Regions from separate parts of the Mesorhizobium sp. B2-1-3 genome, predicted to be linked through region 2. Evidence: riboswitches for the same ligand, from Rfam matches in the RefSeq annotation. Region 2 holds a riboswitch; the other holds the start of a gene.
What was found. Region 2 has a riboswitch for cobalamin ahead of FJ973_RS04950 (CbtB domain-containing protein). Riboswitches for the same ligand answer to the same signal wherever they lie in the genome.
Positions count from the first base shown of each region.

Region 1 (3,380 bases), on a different contig from region 2:
CGAAAGCGCTGCCCGACACGGCCAGGACGGCGGCGGCAGCAAGAGCGATCTTCTTCATTTCAAGTCTCCTGAATTCTCAAATTTCGCCAGGACGGCGGAAGGCCCGCCGTCAACTGGAGATCGGCTGTTAGTTGTTGCCGAAGAGGTTGCGATCGGCACCCTGGACAGGCGTCTGGGCAGCCGGTTCCGACTTCTTGGTCGAAGCGGTGTACGAGCTGTCGACGGCGGTGGCCGCAGGGGCATTCGAACCATAATGGTCGCTACTAGCGAAGGCGCTGCCGGAAACAGCCAGAAGGGCGGCGGCAGTGAGAATGATCTTTTTCATTTTTTGATACTCCAGTATTTTTCCGTCCGTCTAGCGGCGTGTCTTGGGAGGAAATCGCGTCGTTCGGACAGCCCCGATGTGGGAAAGCCATACCGCCATTTCCAATCACGAAGTTTTTCCGTGTGGACCAAGTTTCCACCACTTGAAATTGTGCCAGAGCCTTCAACATTCGTTTTTTTCTGTTTACTATCAGTTGGTTATGCAAACGCGTCGCGCGATCACCAACTGTGTCGAAGGCCCAGTGTTCACACCGTCCTGCACGCATCGTCAACAGAAACGAACCGTTCGGTTCGATTTTAGAGGGCGCTAACAGTCACTTTTCGAAACCGTTAACCTTTTTTGCCTCCGCCACGAGACGGAATCCGAGGCGGCGACCTGAGGCTTTCTGCCCTGCAACGGCGGCCGCGCCGTTTCCAATGCGTGTCGCGCGGCATGGATGCGATGTCGTTTTCATGCCGACGACAAGTCGGCGATCATGGTTAGATCCTGCCATCTCAGGTGCCGCCGCGTGACGACGAGGCGGAGAATTGGGAAGCCGGTCAGAATCCGGCGCTGCCCCCGCAACGGTGGTGGAGTTCAGGTCGCAACGGGAGACCACTGGGCAAAGGCCTGGGAAGGTGTCGCGACAGTCCGCAAGGACAGCTCCAGAGCCCGGAAACCAGCCCGAGATGTTGGACTCGACTGATCGCGGCGGGCGGTCAAGAGGCGGATGGTGCATGTCCGGCGCAAGCCGGCGCGCGGCTTGATCCTTCCTCTCTCCCCTCCGTTCAGTCCTTCGATGCGAGGACAGGACTTCAATGCGAGGACAGGACATGGATGCGCGCAACGACATGCTGAAACGGCTGCAAGACCGCAGGGACGGCTTCTCGCTCGAGCAGCCCTTCTATACCGATCCCGACTACTTCAAGCTCGACATGGAGCTGATCTGGTACCGCGACTGGCTGTTCATCGGCCATGATTGCGAACTGCCCCGGCCCGGCAGCTTCATCACCGTGCAGATCGGCGACTATCCTGTGGTGCTGGTGCGTGACCAGAAGGGCAACATCAACGCCTTCCACAATTCTTGCCGCCATCGCGGCAGCCGCGTCTGCAACACAGACAAGGGCACGGCGGCGAAGCTCGTCTGCCCCTACCATCAGTGGACCTATGAACTGGACGGCAGGCTGCTGTTCGCCAGGCAGATGGCCGAGGGTTTCGACAAGAGCCAGTTCGGCCTGAAGCCGGTCGCCTGCGAAAGCGTCGGCGGCTACATCTTCATTTGCCTCGCCGACGAGCCGGCGGATTTCGCGCCGATGCGGACGATGATCGAACCCTATTTGCTGCCGCATCGGCTGCGCGAAGCAAAGGTCGCCTTCGAGAGCACCATCGTCGAGAAGGGCAATTGGAAGCTGGTCTGGGAAAACAACCGCGAATGCTATCATTGCGCCGGCAACCATCCGGAGCTCTGCAAGACCTTCCCGGAGGCGCCGACCGTGACTGGCGTGCAAGACGCCGACAGCGACCCGGAGATGCTGTCGCACTGGGCCAAGTGCGAGGCGGCCGGCCTGCCGAGCAGGTTCCGCATCGACCCGGCCGGACAGTACCGTGCCACCCGCGCGCCGCTGCTGCGCGATGCCGTCAGTTATACGATGACGGGAAAACGCGCGGTCAAGAAGAACCTGTCCGACGGCGTTGCCACCGACCGCATCGGCTCCTTGCTGCTCTATCACTATCCGACGACCTGGAACCACATCCTTGGCGACCACGCCGTCACGTTCCGCGTGCTGCCGATCAGCGCCACCGAGACCGCGGTGACGACCAAATGGCTGGTTCACAGGGACGCGGTCGAGGGCGTCGACTACGACCTTGCCGAACTCACCCATGTCTGGACCGAGACCAACGGCCAGGATCGTCGCATCGTCGAGGAAAACGCCTTCGGCATCCTGTCGCCGGCCTATGAACCCGGCCCCTATTCCGAACTGCACGAAGGCGGCGTCATCCAGTTCGTCGACTGGTACGCGCGTTTCATCGGTCCGCGCCTCGCCGAAGACGGCCGGCCGGCCCTGCGCAGCGTTGCTTGAGAGGTAAGGGATGAATGCGATGACGGATCTCGGCCTCTATCGCCATCTCGATCAGATGGCGCCCTGGAACGACAGGCTCCAGGTGCTGGAAGTGATCGGCGTGAGCGACGAGGCGCCTGATGTAAAGACCTTCACCTTCCGCTCCGACAACCAGACCTGGTTCCGCTACAAGCCGGGCCAGTTCGTGACGCTGGAACTGCCGACAGCGGATGGGTTGCTGATGCGCACCTACACGCTGTCGTCTTCGCCTTCACGGCCATTCTCGATCGCGGTGACGGTGAAGGCGCAGGCCGGCAGCACCGGCACACGCTGGATGTTCGACCATTTGAGGCCTGGTTCGCACGTCAAGGCGTATGGGCCGGCCGGAGACTTTTCGCTGCACAGCCACCCGGCGGCCAAATATCTGTTCATCTCGGCCGGCTCCGGCGTGACGCCGATGATGTCGATGCTGCGCTGGCTGAATGACTGCGCGCCATGGACCGATGTCGGCTTCGTCAACTGCGCCCGCCGCCCCGAAGAGATCATCTTCCGCAAGGAGCTGGAATTGCTCGGCAGCCGCATGCCCGGCCTGTCGCTCGGTTTCATGATCGAGGAGCGGTCGAGCCGGGAAGGCTGGTTCGGCCATATGGGCCGCATCGACGCCATCCGGCTGCCGCTTTTGGCGCCCGATTTCCGAGAGCGCGAAATCTTCTGCTGCGGCCCCGACCCCTTCATGCGTGCCGTGCGCGGCATGCTCGAAGCCGCCGGCTTCGACATGGCGAGATACCATCAGGAGAGCTTTGCAGCGCCGCTGGTGGAGGAAATCCCGGCGCCGTTCGCCTCGCCGACCGGAGACGGCGCAGCCATTCCTGTCGAAGCCGCGACGCCGATCCGGTTCTCGATTTCGGACGTCGATGCCGCATGCGTCGCCGGCCAGACGGTGCTGCAGACGGCGCGCGCCTCGGGAGTCAGAATCCCCGCCGCGTGCGAATTCGGCCTGTGCGGAACCTGCAAGG
Region 1 covers NZ_VFWL01000035.1:59-3,438, forward strand. Annotated here, with positions in the region: partial or broken gene FJ973_RS30605 (DUF680 domain-containing protein) at 1-58, opposite strand, end outside; gene FJ973_RS30610 (DUF680 domain-containing protein) at 128-325, opposite strand; cobalamin riboswitch at 805-1,007, shown strand; gene FJ973_RS30615 (aromatic ring-hydroxylating dioxygenase subunit alpha) at 1,138-2,385, shown strand; gene FJ973_RS30620 (hybrid-cluster NAD(P)-dependent oxidoreductase) at 2,405-3,380, shown strand, end outside.
Region 1: linked by a shared signal. The riboswitch ahead of FJ973_RS30615 (aromatic ring-hydroxylating dioxygenase subunit alpha) and the one ahead of FJ973_RS04950 (CbtB domain-containing protein) in region 2 are both predicted to bind cobalamin.

Region 2 (5,181 bases):
TTCGTCACGCATACGCTCGCCGGGCAATTGGCCGGCATGCTGTGCCGTGTCATGGGCGCCAGCGCGCTGTCGATCACGCTCAACCTCTACATCATGGACCACATCCGCAAGACCGATTTCATGCAGGCCGAATCGCTGCGCATGGCGTGGTCGATGTTTGCCTGGACGGGTGGGCCGACGCTCGGCATCTTTCTCTACACACGCTTCGGCATCTATGCCGCGCATGGCGCGGTCGCCGTATTCGCCTTGGCCCTGCTGGCGTTGTTCTGGACCTACCGGCTCGGCGACAATCCCTCGATCCGGCCGGGCAAGACGCGCCCGGTCAACCCGCTGGCCAATATCGGCCGCTTCGTCGCGCAGCCGAGGCTGAGGCTGGCCTGGCTGATCGCCTTCGGCCGCTCCTGCTTCTGGACGACATTTTTCGTCTATGGCCCGCTGTTCATGGTCATCACCGGTGAGGGCGAACTTGCCGGCGGCATTCTGGTTTCGGCAGGCAACGCGCTTTTGTTCATGGCGATTTTCTGGGGCAAGGCCGGCAAGCGCTTCGGCGGCCGCAGGACCATGACTTTTGCCTATTTCGCCATGTCGGTGGTGCTGCTGGCGGCGGGTGCCGTCGGCGAAAGCGCGCCGCTCGTCACCGGCGCCTTGCTGCTGTGCGGCGCCTTCTTCACCATCGCGCTCGACGCGCTGGGCTCGACCGCCTTCATGCGCTCGGTCCGCTCTTATGAGCGGGCGCAGATGGCTGCGGTCTACCGCACTTATCTCGACTTTTCCGAACTGACGCCGCCGCTGGTCTACTCGGTGGTGCTGGCCTTTTTCGGACTGGGCTCGGTTTTCGTCACGCTCGGCCTGCTTGCGGCGGTCTGCGGTTATGTCACCTGGCGGTATCTGCCGAAGTCGCTGTGAAGCTTACGGCACAAGCGCAGCATGTCGTTCGCGTACCCAATCGTGGAAGCGGTGGAGGTCGTACTCCTCCGGCATCAGCACGCCGGCCTTATGGCGCATGGAGCGCAGCCCTTTCTGGTTGACCTCGCAGATCGCGGCATCCTCCTCCAGCACCTGGGTGCCGAATCCGACGATGTTGTCGATGTCGGTGGCGGCGAGCGCGTCGGGCGCGAACAGCCATTCGGCGGTCAATTCGGTCTGCTCGGGGCCAAGCGGCACCAGCCGTACGGACCTGACATAGTCGACGTGGCCGACGATGAACATCGAGGGCAGGCTGGTGGCGTAGGTCTGGCCGGCGGCGTGCTCGGCCGGCGTCAGGCCCGAAAAGACCGGCCCATGCGCCTGGCCGTCACGTGACCATGTTTCGGCACCCGCCCGCAGCCCGCCGGAAAATTCCGGCGCGTCATTGTCGGCATGGCGGGTCCATTCGGGGTCGTCATGCCGGCCCATCAGGCCGCGGCCGTAGATCGGCACCAGCCGCGACAGGTCCTTGTGGACGCCGGGGCAATGCAGGCATTCGTTGAAGTTTTCCCAGAAGATCTTCCAGTTGCAGTTCATCACCTTGCGCAGCACATGGCCCGATACCAGCGATTCCAGCGGCCAGTTGCCGAGATCGCCGGAGGCCGGGTCGAAGGATGAGTGCGCCGAGCCGGCGGCATCTTCCGCGAGATTGACGAAGACGAAGCCGCGCCAGACCGACAGCGCGACGCGATAGAGCGGATGGTCCGCCTTGTCGAAACCTTCGGGCAGCGTTTTCGATGGCACGCGCACGAGCTCGCCGCGCAGCGAATAGGACCATGCGTGGTAGGGGCAGGTGATCAGCCGCGCCTTCAGCCGCCCCTCGCGTTCCTGGCAAAGCTGCGAGCCGCGATGCCGGCAGGTGTTGTGGAAGGCGCGCAGTTCGCCGGTATCGTCACGCAGCACGACGATCTCCTGGCTGCCGACACGGAAGGTGCGGAAAGCCAGCGGTTGGGCGAGATCAGCTTCACGGCAGACGAGCAGCCAGTTCCTGTACCAGATGGCGTCGAGGTCGCGCTGGTAGGCCGCCGCATCCCAATAGGCCGAGGACGGCAATGTCGGCTCGGCCCGGGTGAGGCCGTTATAGGGGGCGTGCTGGCTCTGGACGGGCTGCATGGCTGGCCTCCTGTGAGGATGGCAGCCGACACCCGGCCACGGAAATTGTCAATTGCAGCGGAGCAAGCGGCCGGACGGCGCTAAAGCGCTTGTCGCCGTCGGAATTTTGGTTTGCCGGATGCGGCGATTTTCCCTATAGTCACCTTCGTCGTCGGTTCCGATTGGAGCCAAGAGGGAATGCGGTGCGGGCAGATTTGTTGCCCAATGCCGTGGCTGCCCCCGCAACTGTGTGCGGTAGTCCTCTCCATATGCCACTGAAGATTTTCTTCGGGAAGGTGGGGAAGGGCGCTGATCCGCGAGCCAGGAGACCTGCCGGCGACAGGAAACTGACTTCGATGCCCTCGGGTGGAGGGTGAAAGGACAAGACATGAATACCGCTTCCGTCTCCCTCGGCGCCTCCATCTCCTCGCAGTCGCGCCTCCTGCAGCTCGCGCTCGCGGCGCTGCTCGGCGTTTTCGTCGTAGGCTTTGTCGGTTTCTCGCATATCGACGCGGTCCACAATGCCGCGCACGACTATCGCCACTCGATGGCGTTTCCCTGCCACTGATAGGGATTTGACATCATGAACCTGTTTCGCAACGTCGTGTTCATCGCGGCGATCGCAGGGCTCGTGGCCGGTGTCGTTCTCGCCTGCATGCAGGCCTATGCCACCGTGCCGTTGATCCTGAAGGCGGAAGTCTACGAACAGGCCGGCGGCGGCCACCACCACGACCATACCGCACCGGCCCCGACCGACAACAACGCCATGAACTCTGCCGCCCCGGCGGGCAATGCCATGAGCTCCGCCGCGCCGGCAGCCGCTGAAGCTGTTCCGGCTGAAGAGGAAGGCTGGGCGCCGGCCGACGGCTTCGAGCGTTTCGCTTTCAGCGTGCTTGCCAACATCGTCACCGGCATCGGCTTCGCGCTGGTCCTGGTCGCGGTTTCGGAATTCGCCGGCGGCATCGGCAACTGGCGCCAGGGCGTGTTCTGGGGACTGGCCGGCTTTGCCGTGTTCACGCTGGCGCCGGGCCTCGGCCTGCCGCCGGAACTGCCGGCCATGCCTGCCGCCGAGCTTCTGCCACGCCAGATCTGGTGGACGGCGACGGTGGCGGCGACGGCGATCGGCCTTGCCCTGATCGCCTTCCGCAAATCACTGCCGCTGGCGATTCTGGGTGTGGTGTTGATCGTCGCGCCGCATATCGTCGGCGCGCCGCAGCCCGACAGTTTCGAGACGCCGATCCCGGAAGGCCTGCACCATCAGTTCGTGGTGGCGGTGACAGTGACGAACCTGGTGTTCTGGCTCGTGCTGGGCGCTGTCGTCGGCGTGGTGCGTGGACGCTTCACCGGCAGCGCGACGAGCCTGCGCGACAGCTTTGCCTGATCGCGGAAGACTGACCTTCATCATCGGCGGTGCGCGCTCCGGCAAGAGCGCGCACGCCGAAACGCTGATGACCGCCTTGCCTTCGCCATGGGCCTACATCGCCACGGCGCAACCTTATGACGACGAGATGCGGCAGCGCATCGCGTTGCACCGGTCGCGGCGCGGCGAGGGCTGGACGACCATCGATGCACCGCTAGACCTTGTCGGTGCACTCGAGGCCCTACCGGAGGACCAGCCGGTGCTTGTCGACTGCCTGACGCTCTGGCTGACCAATCACATGCTGGCCGATCATGATGTAGAGGCCGAATGTCGGCGGCTGGCTGACATGCTGTCGCGGCCGCGCGGACCCTGGTTCGTGGTATCCAACGAGGTCGGGCAAGGCATCGTGCCCGACAATGCGCTGGGGCGCCGGTTCCGCGACGCCGCCGGCCGGCTCAACCAGCAGGTCGCGGCGATTGCCGAGACCGTGCTTTTGATGGTGGCGGGGCTGCCGCTCAAGGTGAAGTGACATGACCGACATCGACGAAAAGGACGAAGAGCGCCACCGCGCCAAGATGGCCAAGCGCAAGGCGGTCCAAGACGCCGAGGTGGCGAGCAAGACGGTCGAAAAGGGGCTGCTGATCGTCAACACCGGCCCGGGCAAAGGCAAGACCACGGCTGCCTTTGGCCTGGCGCTGCGGATGCTCGGCTACGGCAAGCGCGTCGGCGTCGTCCAGTTCATCAAGGGCAAATGGCATACGGGTGAGAAGGAGGCCTTCGCCGCCTTCGGCGACCGCGTCGTCTGGCACGCGATGGGCGAGGGGTTCACCTGGGAGACACAGGATCTGAAGCGCGACATCGCGGCGGCCGAGGCCGCCTGGGCCAAGGCGCTGGAGCTGATGGCCGATCCGTCGATCAGTCTCGTCGTGCTCGACGAACTCAACATCGCGCTGCGCTACGAGTATCTCGATCTGGACAAGGTGGTTGTCGCGCTGAAAGCGCGCCGCGAGGGCCTGCATGTCGTCGTCACCGGTCGCAACGCCAAGCCGGCGCTGGTCGAGGCGGCCGACCTGGTGACCGAGATGGGGCTGACCAAGCACCATTTCGCGGCGGGCGTGAAGGCGCAGCAGGGGGTGGAGTTTTGAGAGCTGTTGTCCCCTTTTGTGGATGAGCATTCAAGTCTGGTCGCCAAACGCTTCCAGCAGGGCTCACTTCCTTTCCCTCCGGAGGGGGGAAAGGTGGCGCTGCGAAGCAGCGACGGATTGGGGGAAGGCGGTTATCGAACGCGCGGTCCGCAGACAGGCAGGCGCAACCCGGCGGGTGCGAGAAACGCGACTGCCGAGCTCGTCGACCCCCACTCCGTCTCGGCTCGCCGAGCCACCTCTCCCCCGATCGACGGGGGAGAGGAAAGGCGCGAACCTGTTGCAGCCCGGCTCCCTTCCTCCCCTTCGGGAGAGAACTCACGGGGGGGGTGAGATCATGCCAGAATGACGATCGCCGAAACCACGCCGAACAGCGCGATCAACAGGCAGTCGGCGACGCGGTAGAGTTTCAGCGCCCGCCTTATGTCGATGCTGTCGGCTTCGCGCCGGCCGCCTTCGCCCATGAACGCGTCGTCGACCGTTACGCCGCCATAGCTGCGCGGCCCGGCGAGCGCCAGGCCAAGTGCGCCGGCCATCGCCGCCTCCGGCCAGCCGGCATTGGGCGAGCGGTGCTTTTTCGCGTCGCGCCGCACCGCCTGCCATGCGGCTTTCGCGTCGGCG
Region 2 covers NZ_VFWL01000002.1:82,650-87,830, forward strand. Annotated here, with positions in the region: gene FJ973_RS04940 (MFS transporter) at 1-906, shown strand, start outside; gene FJ973_RS04945 (aromatic ring-hydroxylating dioxygenase subunit alpha) at 910-2,079, opposite strand; cobalamin riboswitch at 2,215-2,411, shown strand; gene FJ973_RS04950 (CbtB domain-containing protein) at 2,447-2,626, shown strand; gene FJ973_RS04955 (CbtA family protein) at 2,642-3,439, shown strand; gene cobU (bifunctional adenosylcobinamide kinase/adenosylcobinamide-phosphate guanylyltransferase) at 3,432-3,947, shown strand; gene cobO (cob(I)yrinic acid a,c-diamide adenosyltransferase) at 3,949-4,563, shown strand; gene cbiB (adenosylcobinamide-phosphate synthase CbiB) at 4,896-5,181, opposite strand, start outside.